One region of the Streptomyces flavusporus genome, then DNA from elsewhere that is predicted to be linked to it. Evidence: riboswitches for the same ligand, from Rfam matches in the RefSeq annotation. Region 1 holds a riboswitch; each other region holds the start of a gene.
What was found. Region 1 has a riboswitch for cobalamin ahead of ACKTSN_RS35705 (cobalamin biosynthesis protein). Riboswitches for the same ligand answer to the same signal wherever they lie in the genome.

Region 1 (3,267 bases):
CGCCCGGTCCACGAACCGCACCACGACCCCCGGTTCGGCCGCCAGTGCGTCCACGTCCGTGAAGTTGGACATCAACGGGACGGCGCAGACGGCGACCCGGAGGATGTCCTCGCCGACGGGGGAGGACACCTCGGACTCCCGGACGGAACCCCGCAGCGACACCCTCCCCCACTCTCGGCTTCGCTCGAGCGGGGGGACCCCCATCCCGTCCTCCTCATCGATACCGAGGCCGTGCCGGTACGGCAGGACACCGTACGTACGTCGCCCGGTGAGCCCGTGGAGCATCTCCAGCCCCGGCTCGAGCAGCGACACATCGCCGCGGAACTTGTTGACGAGGAAGCCGGCGACCAACTCCTGGTCCTCGCGCGAGAGCAGCGCGACCGTGCCGAAGAACGAGGCGAAGACGCCCCCGCGGTCGATGTCGCCGACGACGAGCACGGGCAGTCGCGCGTTCCGGGCGATCCCCATGTTCACGATGTCGGTCCGGCGCAGATTGATCTCGGCGGGACTGCCCGCCCCCTCACAGATCACCGCGTCATACGTGCCCCGCAACTCGGCGAGGCACTCCAGCACCGTCCCGAGCAGCCGCTCCTGCCGCCCGCCGTGGTAGCCGCGCGCACTCATCTCGCCCACGGGCCTGCCCATGAGGACGACCTGACTGCTGCGGTCACTGCCCGGCTTGAGCAGCACGGGATTCATCAGCGCGGTCGGCTCCACGCGGCACGCCTGCGCCTGCATGGCCTGCGCCCGCCCGATCTCGGCACCCTCGCGCGTGACGAACGAGTTCAGCGACATGTTCTGCGCCTTGAAGGGCGCCACCTTCACGCCTTGGCGCACCAGCCACCGGCAGATCCCGGCGGTGACGACGCTCTTGCCGGCGTCGGAGGTGGTGCCGGCGACCAGCAGACCCCCACCACTCATGACATACGCCCCCTTGTCAGCAGCCGCCCGGCGACACAGACGCCGAGTGCGAGCAGTCCGACGCGCCGGGACAGCCGTACCGCCCGCTCCACGTCGGTGACCCGGACGGCGCGCCCCGCCGACGCGTTGAGCACGGGCCGGCGCTCGACCCGGCCCCCGTAGGACAGGGTCCCGCCCAGCCGTACCCCGAGCGCCCCCGCGAACGAGGCCTCCACCGGCCCGGCGTTGGGGCTCGGATGCCGGTCGGCGTCCGCGCGCCAGGCCCGCACGGCTCCCCGCGGATCGGGACCGGCCACCGCGGCGAGTACGGCGGTCAGCCGGGCGCCCGGCCACCCGGCGAGGTCGTCGAGGCGTGCGGAAGCCCACCCGTACCGCAGGTACTTGGGCGACCTGTGCCCGACCATGGCGTCGAGGGTGTTCACGGCCCGGAACCCGAGCAGCCCCGGCACCCCGCCGACGGCCCCCCACACCAGCGCCCCGACGACCGCGTCGGAGGTGTTCTCGGCCACCGACTCCACGACCGCCCGGGCGATCCCGTCCGCGTCGAGCGCCTGCGGATCCCGCCCGCACAGATGCGGCAGCCGCGCCCGCGCACCCTCCACATCACCGGCCTGCAGGGCACGGCCGATGGCCCGGGCCTCGCGAGCCAGCGACGTCCCGCCCACGACCGCCCAGGTGGCGACGCCGGTGAGGGCCACGGAGGCGGCGGGAGACGACCGTACGAGACGCGAGGCCGCGGTCCCGAGCGCCACCGCCGAGCCCGCACACACGACGGCATGCAGCGCACCCCACCCGCGGTGATCCCGCCACAGCACCCGCTCGACCCCACCGGCGGCCCGCCCGAACGCGGCGACCGGATGCCCCCGGCGCGGATCACCGAGGAGGAGATCGCCGAGGAGACCGAGAGCGGCGCCGTACGCGAAGACGCGATCGGCACGCATCGGCTCAGCCGATCGCGGGGTCGGGCAGAACCCGGGTACTGAACCTCAACCTCGAACGGCAGCCGAGCATCGCGATATGTCCTCACTCAGGGTGTCCACGCCCTGGTTCGACGAGACCGGCGGTGAGAGTTCCTGGCTCCCGGGGAGTTCCTTCCCCGGTCACAGTGGCGGGACCGCGCCGGATTCACACCGGGCTTCCTCTCCTGCCGCCGTACATGGCCCCGGAAGTCCACCACGGGGCCGGAAGGGGCGTCAACTTGCCTGTGACCTGCGGTGCTGGAGTGTGCTGAGGCCCACACACCGACGCGCCGGGCGGTACGGGATTTCCCGTACCGCCCGGCGCGTCGGTCAAGTCGGGCTCAGGCCACGATCAGATAGATCCCGTACGCCACCGCCGCCGCACATGCCGCGAAGGCGGCGTACGCCCCCGCGACGGCGAGCGCGGCCGAGTCGCCCTGCGCCGCCGCGCGCTCCCGGCGGGACAGGCCCGCGATGCCGAGGGTGAACAGGCCCACGAGGGCCACGGTGGCCACGAGGCTGACGCCGAAGACGGAGCCGAGGGCCGCCCAGTCGATCTTCATGCTGCTTCTGCTTCCTTCGTACCTGGGGGGTCAGACGGCGGCCCGGGAAGGCGCCTGGTCCGCGGATGTGGGCTGCGCGGGGATCGTGGCCGTCAGGCCCTCGGCCGCGCCGGGCGGGGGAGTGGCCACGGCGGCCATCGCGGTCGTCACGACATCGGCCGGTTCCTCCGCCGTGTCGTTGACGTTCGTGTGGTCGACGACCTCGCGCCGGGAGAGCTTCCAGATCGCGGCGCTGGAGGCGACCAGGAAGACGGCGACGAGCGCGGTGCCCCACGAGCCGAAGCCGGTCACCCACTCCGCGACGGCAGCGACCAGCGCGGCGGCCGGCAGGGTCAGGCCCCAGGCGACGAACATGCGGGTGGCGGTGGACCAGCGCACGACCCCACCCTTGCGGCCGAGACCCGCACCCATCACCGCACCGGAGACCGAGTGCGTGGTGGACAGCGAGAAGCCCAGGTGGGAGGAGGCCAGGATGACCGTCGCGGCGCTGGTCTGCGCGGCGAAGCCCTGCTGCGGCTGGAGGTCGGTCAGGCCCTTGCCCATGGTGCGGATGATGCGCCAGCCGCCGAGGTAGGTGCCGAGCGCGATGGCCAGGCCCGCCGAGAGGATGACCCACATCGGCGGGTCGGAGTCGGGGGCGAGGGAGCCGCCCGCGACCAGGGCGAGGGTGATGATGCCCATGGTCTTCTGCGCGTCGTTGGTGCCGTGGGCGAGGGAGACGAGGCCGGCGGAGGCGATCTGGCCGGCGCGGTAACCCTTCGCGGCGGCCTTGCCGTCGGCCTTCCTGCCGAGCGTGTACGTCAGCCGGGTGGCGAGCATGGCCG
Region 2 (3,267 bases), 4.1 Mb from region 1:
ACGTACGCCACCCTGGCGCTGGGCTCGGCGCTCGCGCTGTTCATGTACCCGCACAGCGTGACGGCCGTGCTGTCCAGCCGCAGCCGGGACGTCATCCGCCGCAACTCCACGATCCTGCCGCTGTACTCGCTGATGCTCGGTCTGCTCGGTCTGCTCGGTTTCATGGCGATCGCGGCCGGCATCAAGGTGGAGAACGGCCAGCTGGCGATCCCCCAGCTCTTCGAGAACATGTTCCCGGACTGGTTCACGGGCGTCGCCTTCGCGGCGATCGGCATCGGCGCGCTGGTGCCGGCGGCGATCATGTCGATCGCGGCGGCCAACCTCTTCACCCGGAACATCTACAAGGACTTCCTGAAGCCGGACGCCACGCCCGCACAGGAGACCAAGGTCTCCAAGCTGGTGTCCCTGCTGGTGAAGGTGGGCGCGCTGATCTTCGTCCTCGGCATGGACAAGACCGTCGCGATCAACTTCCAGCTCCTGGGCGGCATCTGGATCCTGCAGACCTTCCCGGCCCTGGTCGGCGGCCTGTTCACCCGCTGGTTCCACCGCTGGGCACTGCTCGCCGGCTGGGCGGTCGGCATGATCTACGGCACGGCCGCCGCGTACGGCGTGGCCTCGCCGACGCAGAAGCACTTCGGCGGCTCGTCGGCGGAGATCCCGGGGATCGGGGAGATCGGGTACATCGGCCTGACGGCGTTCGTCCTGAACCTGGTCGTGACGGTGGTCCTCACCTTCGCCCTGAAGGCCGCCAAGGCCCCGGAGGGCATCGACGAGACGAGCCCGGAGGACTACACGGGGGAGGCGGGCGACCCCGGAGTCAAGGCGGAACTGCCGCCGGCAACGGCGGGGGCAAGCCACTGACGCAGGGGAGCTGTCCAAACTAAGGGGCGCGGGGCTGTATCGACATGCGGCTCCGCCGCGTGGGCGCGAACACCCCCACAACCCGCAGCGGGCCGCCGACATCAAGAACCACGGCGGCCCGCTGTCGTACCTGACGACATCACTCTCCTCACCTACCAGTTGACGCTCTGAAACCAGCAGGACACAACATCTGGGGGTGCTCCGCGAGCCCGGCACAAGATGTATGCTCATGCTCGCTGTCGCCGCAGGGGAATCCGGTGCGAATCCGGAACTGTCCCGCAACGGTGTACTCGTACACGTATGCCCGCATGCCGTCGTACGAGAGTCAGTCCGAGGACCTGCCGACAGTGCGCCCGGCCATCCGGCCCGGGTGCCATGACGTCCGGGCCTCGTGGAATGGGCCGGTGGACGCGACGCCGTGTGCGCTCGTGAGCTGCCCCCTGCCCTCCGCAAGGCCCCGTGCCGAGCGAGGGAGAGCCCCACGTGACCATCGCGCCAGCCGAACCGGCTTCAGCCTCAGTGCCTCCGGTCGAGAGCGACGGTCCGGGAGCCGCGCTGCTGCGGACCCTGACCGAGCTGACCGCCGACCTCCCCGACGCCGACCCCGGACGGGTCGCCGCCGCCGCGCTGCGCGGCCGGTCTGCTCGGGGGGCCTTCGACGAGGTCAACGCAGAGCTGCGCGAGCTGGCCACGGAGGCGGCCGCCGGCCTCATCTCCGAGGACCCCGCCTACTCCCGGCTGGCCGCCCGCCTGCTGACGATCAGCATCGCCGCCGAGACCGCCTCCCAGGGCGTCACGTCCTTCACCGAGTCCGTCGCCGTCGGACACCGCGAGGGCCTGATCGCCGACCGCACCGCCGAGTTCGTGCGCATCCACGCCGACCGCCTCGACGCTCTCGTCGACCCCGAAGCCGACGACCGCTTCGGCTACTTCGGCCTGCGCACCCTGCACAGCCGCTATCTCCTCCGGCACCCCCACACGCGCAAGGTCGTCGAGACGCCCCAGCACTTCCTGCTGCGCGTCGCCGCCGGCCTCGCCGAGGACGACACGCCCCGGTCCGTCGACGAAGTCGCCGCGCTCTACAGGCTCATGAGCCACCTCGACTACCTCCCGTCCTCCCCCACGCTCTTCAACTCCGGTACGCGGCACCCCCAGATGTCGTCCTGCTACCTCCTGGACTCCCCCAAGGACGAGCTGGACTCCATCTACGACCGCTACCACCAGGTCGCCCGCCTCTCCAAGCACGCCGGCGGCATCGGCATCGCGTACTCCCGCATCCGCTCCCGCGGCTCCCTGATCCGCGGCACGAACGGCCACTCCAACGGCATCGTCCCGTTCCTGAAGACCCTCGACGCCTCGGTCGCCGCGGTGAACCAGGGCGGGCGGCGCAAGGGTGCGGCGGCGGTCTACCTGGAGACCTGGCACTCCGACATCGAGGAGTTCCTGGAGCTGCGTGACAACACCGGCGAGGACGCCCGGCGCACCCACAACCTGAACCTCGCGCACTGGATCCCGGACGAGTTCATGCGCCGGGTCGACACCGACGAGCAGTGGTCGCTGTTCTCGCCGTCCGACGTGCCCGAGCTGGTCGACCTGTGGGGCGAGGAGTTCGACGCGGCGTACCGCAGGGCGGAGGCAGCAGGCCTCGCCAAGAAGACCATCCCGGCCCGTGACCTCTACGGCCGGATGATGCGCACCCTCGCGCAGACCGGCAACGGCTGGATGACCTTCAAGGACGCCGCCAACCGCACCGCCAACCAGACCGCCGAGCCGGGTCACGTGGTCCACTCCTCCAACCTCTGCACGGAGATCCTGGAGGTCACCGACGACGGGGAGACGGCGGTCTGCAACCTGGGGTCGGTCAACCTGGGCGCCTTCGCCGACCCGGCGACCGGCGGCATCGACTGGGAGCGGCTGGACGCCACCGTCCGTACCGCCGTCACCTTCCTCGACCGCGTCGTGGACATCAACTTCTACCCGACCGAGCAGGCGGGCCGGTCCAACGCCAAGTGGCGTCCGGTCGGCCTCGGCGCGATGGGCCTGCAGGACGTCTTCTTCAAGCTGCGCCTGCCCTTCGACTCACCCGAGGCCAAGGCCCTTTCCACCCGCATCGCCGAGCGCATCATGCTCGCCGCGTACGAGGCCTCCGCCGACCTCGCCGAGCGCAACGGCCCGCTGCCGGCCTGGCAGAAGACCCGTACCGCGAAGGGTGTTCTGCACCCCGACCACTACGGCGTCGAGCCGGCCTGGCCGGAGCGCTGGGCGGCGCTGCGGGCGCGTATCGCCGAAACGGGCATGCGCAACTCCCTGCTCCTGGCCATCGCGCCGACCGCCACGATCGCCTCGATCGCCGGTGTGTACGAATGTATCGAGCCGCAGGTGTCGAACCTCTTCAAGCGCGAGACG
Region 3 (3,267 bases), 4.3 Mb from region 1:
GTCGACAACTCCTCCGTGCGCGCCCAGCAGATCGAGAAGCTGCGGCGGCTGCGCGAGGAGCGCGACGAGACCGCCTGCCGGGACGCGCTGGACGCGCTGACCCGGGCCGCGGGCGGCGACGGCAACCTGCTGGAGCTGGCGGTGCACGCGGCCCGCGCCAAGGCGACCGTCGGGGAGATCTCCGACGCCCTGGAGAAGGTGTACGGACGGCACGCGAGCCAGATCCGTACGATCTCCGGCGTGTACCGAGGCGAAGCCGGCGAGTCCCCGTCCGTCGACCGCACCCGCGCGCTCGTGGACTCCTTCGAGGAGGCCGAGGGCCGCCGCCCGCGCATCCTGGTCGCCAAGATGGGCCAGGACGGCCACGACCGCGGCCAGAAGGTGATCGCCACCGCGTTCGCCGACCTCGGCTTCGACGTGGACGTCGGCCCGCTGTTCCAGACGCCCGCCGAGGTCGCCCGGCAGGCGGTGGAGGCGGACGTGCACATCGTGGGCGTCTCCTCGCTGGCCGCCGGCCACCTCACGCTCGTACCGGCGCTGCGCGAGGAGCTGGCGGCGGAGGGGCGCGCGGACATCATGATCGTGGTGGGCGGAGTGATCCCGCCGCAGGACGTGCCGACCCTGCTGGAGATGGGCGCGGCGGCCGTGTTCCCGCCGGGGACGGTGATCCCGGACGCGGCACACGACCTTCTGCGGCGGCTGGCGGCCGGCCTCGGACACGAGCTGTGATCGATCTCGACGCGTATGTGAAGGGCGTGCTCGACGGGAAGCGGGCGACGGTGGCCCGGGCCATCACCCTCGTCGAGTCCACCCGGCCCCAGCACCGGGCGCTGGCGCAGGAGTTGCTGACCGAGCTGCTGCCGCACAGCGGGAAGGCGCGGCGGATCGGGGTCAGCGGGGTGCCCGGCGTGGGCAAGTCGACGTTCATCGACGCGTTCGGCACCCTGCTCACCTCGCTCGGCCACCGGGTCGCCGTGCTCGCCGTCGACCCGTCGTCGAGCCGTACGGGCGGCTCGATCCTGGGCGACAAGACGCGGATGGAGCGCCTGGCGGTCGACCCGGCGGCGTTCATCCGCCCCTCCCCCACCGCCGGCACGCTCGGCGGCGTCGCCAAGGCGACCCGCGAGTCGATCGTGGTGATGGAGGCCGCGGGCTACGACGTGGTGCTGGTGGAGACGGTCGGCGTCGGCCAGTCGGAGACCGCGGTGGCCAACATGGTCGACTCCTTCCTGCTGCTGACCCTGGCCCGCACCGGCGACCAGCTGCAGGGCATCAAGAAGGGCGTCCTGGAGCTGGCGGACGTGATCGCCGTGAACAAGGCGGACGGCCCGCACGAGCGCGACGCCCGCGCCGCGGCACGGGAGTTGTCGGGCGCCCTGCGCCTCATGCACGGCAAGGACGCCGCCTGGACCCCGCCCGTCCTGCACTGCAGCGCCCGTGAGTCGACCGGCCTGGACACCGTGTGGGAGCGCCTGGAGCAGCACCGCACCCTCCTGGACTCCACCGGTCGGCTCGCCGCCAAGCGCCGCGACCAGCAGGTCGACTGGACCTGGAGCATGGTCCGCGACGAACTGCTGGGCCGCCTGCACGCGGACCCGGCGGTACGGGCCCTCGCACCGGAACTCGAACAGCGGGTCAGGGACGGGCAGTTGACGGCCACGCTCGCGGCGGAGCGGCTGCTCGACGCCTTCGAGGGGGCCGGCGACGGCGCGTCCCGCGGGGCGTGAGCGGGCGTCCGTCGCCCGCACGCCTCCCGGGGTGCGCTTGTCTCCACCCCTGACCGAGCACTACTGTCACCACGCCTTGGTGCACGGGAAATCCGGTGAAAAACCGGTGCGGCCCTCGCCACTGTGATCGGGAAGTCCGGCTCCGGCCCTCGCGGGCAGCCACTGGGTCCTTGTGACCCGGGAAGGCGGAGCACGGGCGGTGGTACCCGTCAGCCAGGAGACCGGCCAAGGCACGTCAACCATCCACGAGGTGCTGGAGAGGGTCTGCTGAGCCATGCACATAGCCGAGGGTTTTCTGCCTCCTGCGCACGCGGTCGCCTGGGGCGCCGCGTCCGCGCCGTTCGTCGTCCACGGAGTCCGGTCACTCACCCGTGAGGTCAGGGAGCACCCCGAGAGCACACTGCTCCTCGGTGCCTCCGGAGCCTTCACCTTCGTCCTGTCGGCCCTGAAACTGCCCTCGGTGACCGGGAGTTGCTCCCATCCCACCGGCACCGGGCTGGGCGCGATCCTGTTCCGGCCGCCGGTCATGGCGGTGCTGGGCACCATCACCCTGCTCTTCCAGGCGCTGCTGCTCGCGCACGGCGGCCTGACCACGCTGGGCGCCAACGTCTTCTCCATGGCGATCGTCGGGCCGTGGGCCGGGTACGGCGTGTACCGGCTGCTGCGCCGGTACGACGTGCCGCTGATGGGCGCCGTGTTCTGCGGCGCGTTCGTCGCCGACCTGTCCACGTACTGCGTCACCAGCGTGCAGCTGGCGCTCGCCTTCCCCGACCCGGGCAGCGGATTCCTGGGCGCGCTCGGCAAGTTCGGCTCCATCTTCGCCGTCACCCAGATCCCGCTCGCGGTGAGCGAGGGGCTGCTCACGGTGCTGGTGATGCGTCTGCTGGTGCAGTCGAGCCGGGGTGAGCTGACCCGGCTCGGTGTCCTCCTCACCAAGAAGGCCGGCCCCGAGGCGGTGGCCCGATGAGCCGGAACGCGAAGATCAACTCCCTGTTGCTGCTTCTCGTCGCCGCGCTGGCGGTGCTGCCGCTGGCTCTCGGTCTCGGCGACGACGAGGAGGAGCCGTTCACGGGCGCCGACGGGCAGGCGGAGAAGGCCGTCACCGAGATCGAGCCGGACTACGAGCCCTGGTTCTCGCCCCTGTACGAGCCGCCTTCCGGCGAGATCGAGTCGGCGTTGTTCTCACTGCAGGCGGCCATCGGCGCGGGTGTCCTCGCCTACTACTTCGGGCTGCGGCGCGGGCGTCGGCAGGGCGAGAAGCGGGCGCTGGAGCGGCAGGGCGCCGACGGCGCCGACGAGCAGGTCTGAGTGCTGCCCATCGACGCGGCGGCGCACAGCAGCCGCTGGCGCCGCCGCCACCCCGTGGACAAGGCCGTGCTCGGGCTGGGTCTCACCCTGCTCGCGATCTCGCTGCCGCCCTGGCCGGGCGCCGCCCTGGTCCTGGTGACGGCGCTCGTGGCGCTGCTCGGTCCGGCGGGCGTGCCCCGGCGTCGTCTGTGGCGGGCGTACCGGGTGCCGCTGGGCTTCTGCGTGATCGGAG

Region 2: another riboswitch for cobalamin. It lies ahead of ACKTSN_RS16190 (ribonucleoside-diphosphate reductase subunit alpha); the one in region 1 lies ahead of ACKTSN_RS35705 (cobalamin biosynthesis protein).
Region 3: another riboswitch for cobalamin. It lies ahead of ACKTSN_RS15615 (energy-coupling factor ABC transporter permease); the one in region 1 lies ahead of ACKTSN_RS35705 (cobalamin biosynthesis protein).

What each region holds. Positions count from the first base shown of each region.
Region 1 is NZ_CP176503.1:7,575,695-7,578,961, forward strand. It holds gene ACKTSN_RS35700 (cobyric acid synthase) at 1-921, opposite strand, end outside; gene ACKTSN_RS35705 (cobalamin biosynthesis protein) at 918-1,862, opposite strand; cobalamin riboswitch at 1,970-2,111, opposite strand; gene ACKTSN_RS35710 (hypothetical protein) at 2,222-2,443, opposite strand; gene ACKTSN_RS35715 (inorganic phosphate transporter) at 2,474-3,267, opposite strand, start outside.
Region 2 is NZ_CP176503.1:3,436,133-3,439,399, forward strand. It holds gene mctP (monocarboxylate uptake permease MctP) at 1-861, shown strand, start outside; cobalamin riboswitch at 1,085-1,221, shown strand; gene ACKTSN_RS16190 (ribonucleoside-diphosphate reductase subunit alpha) at 1,345-3,267, shown strand, end outside.
Region 3 is NZ_CP176503.1:3,318,547-3,321,813, forward strand. It holds gene scpA (methylmalonyl-CoA mutase) at 1-729, shown strand, start outside; gene meaB (methylmalonyl Co-A mutase-associated GTPase MeaB) at 726-1,727, shown strand; cobalamin riboswitch at 1,788-1,971, shown strand; gene ACKTSN_RS15615 (energy-coupling factor ABC transporter permease) at 2,002-2,694, shown strand; gene ACKTSN_RS15620 (energy-coupling factor ABC transporter substrate-binding protein) at 2,691-3,035, shown strand; gene cbiQ (cobalt ECF transporter T component CbiQ) at 3,036-3,267, shown strand, end outside.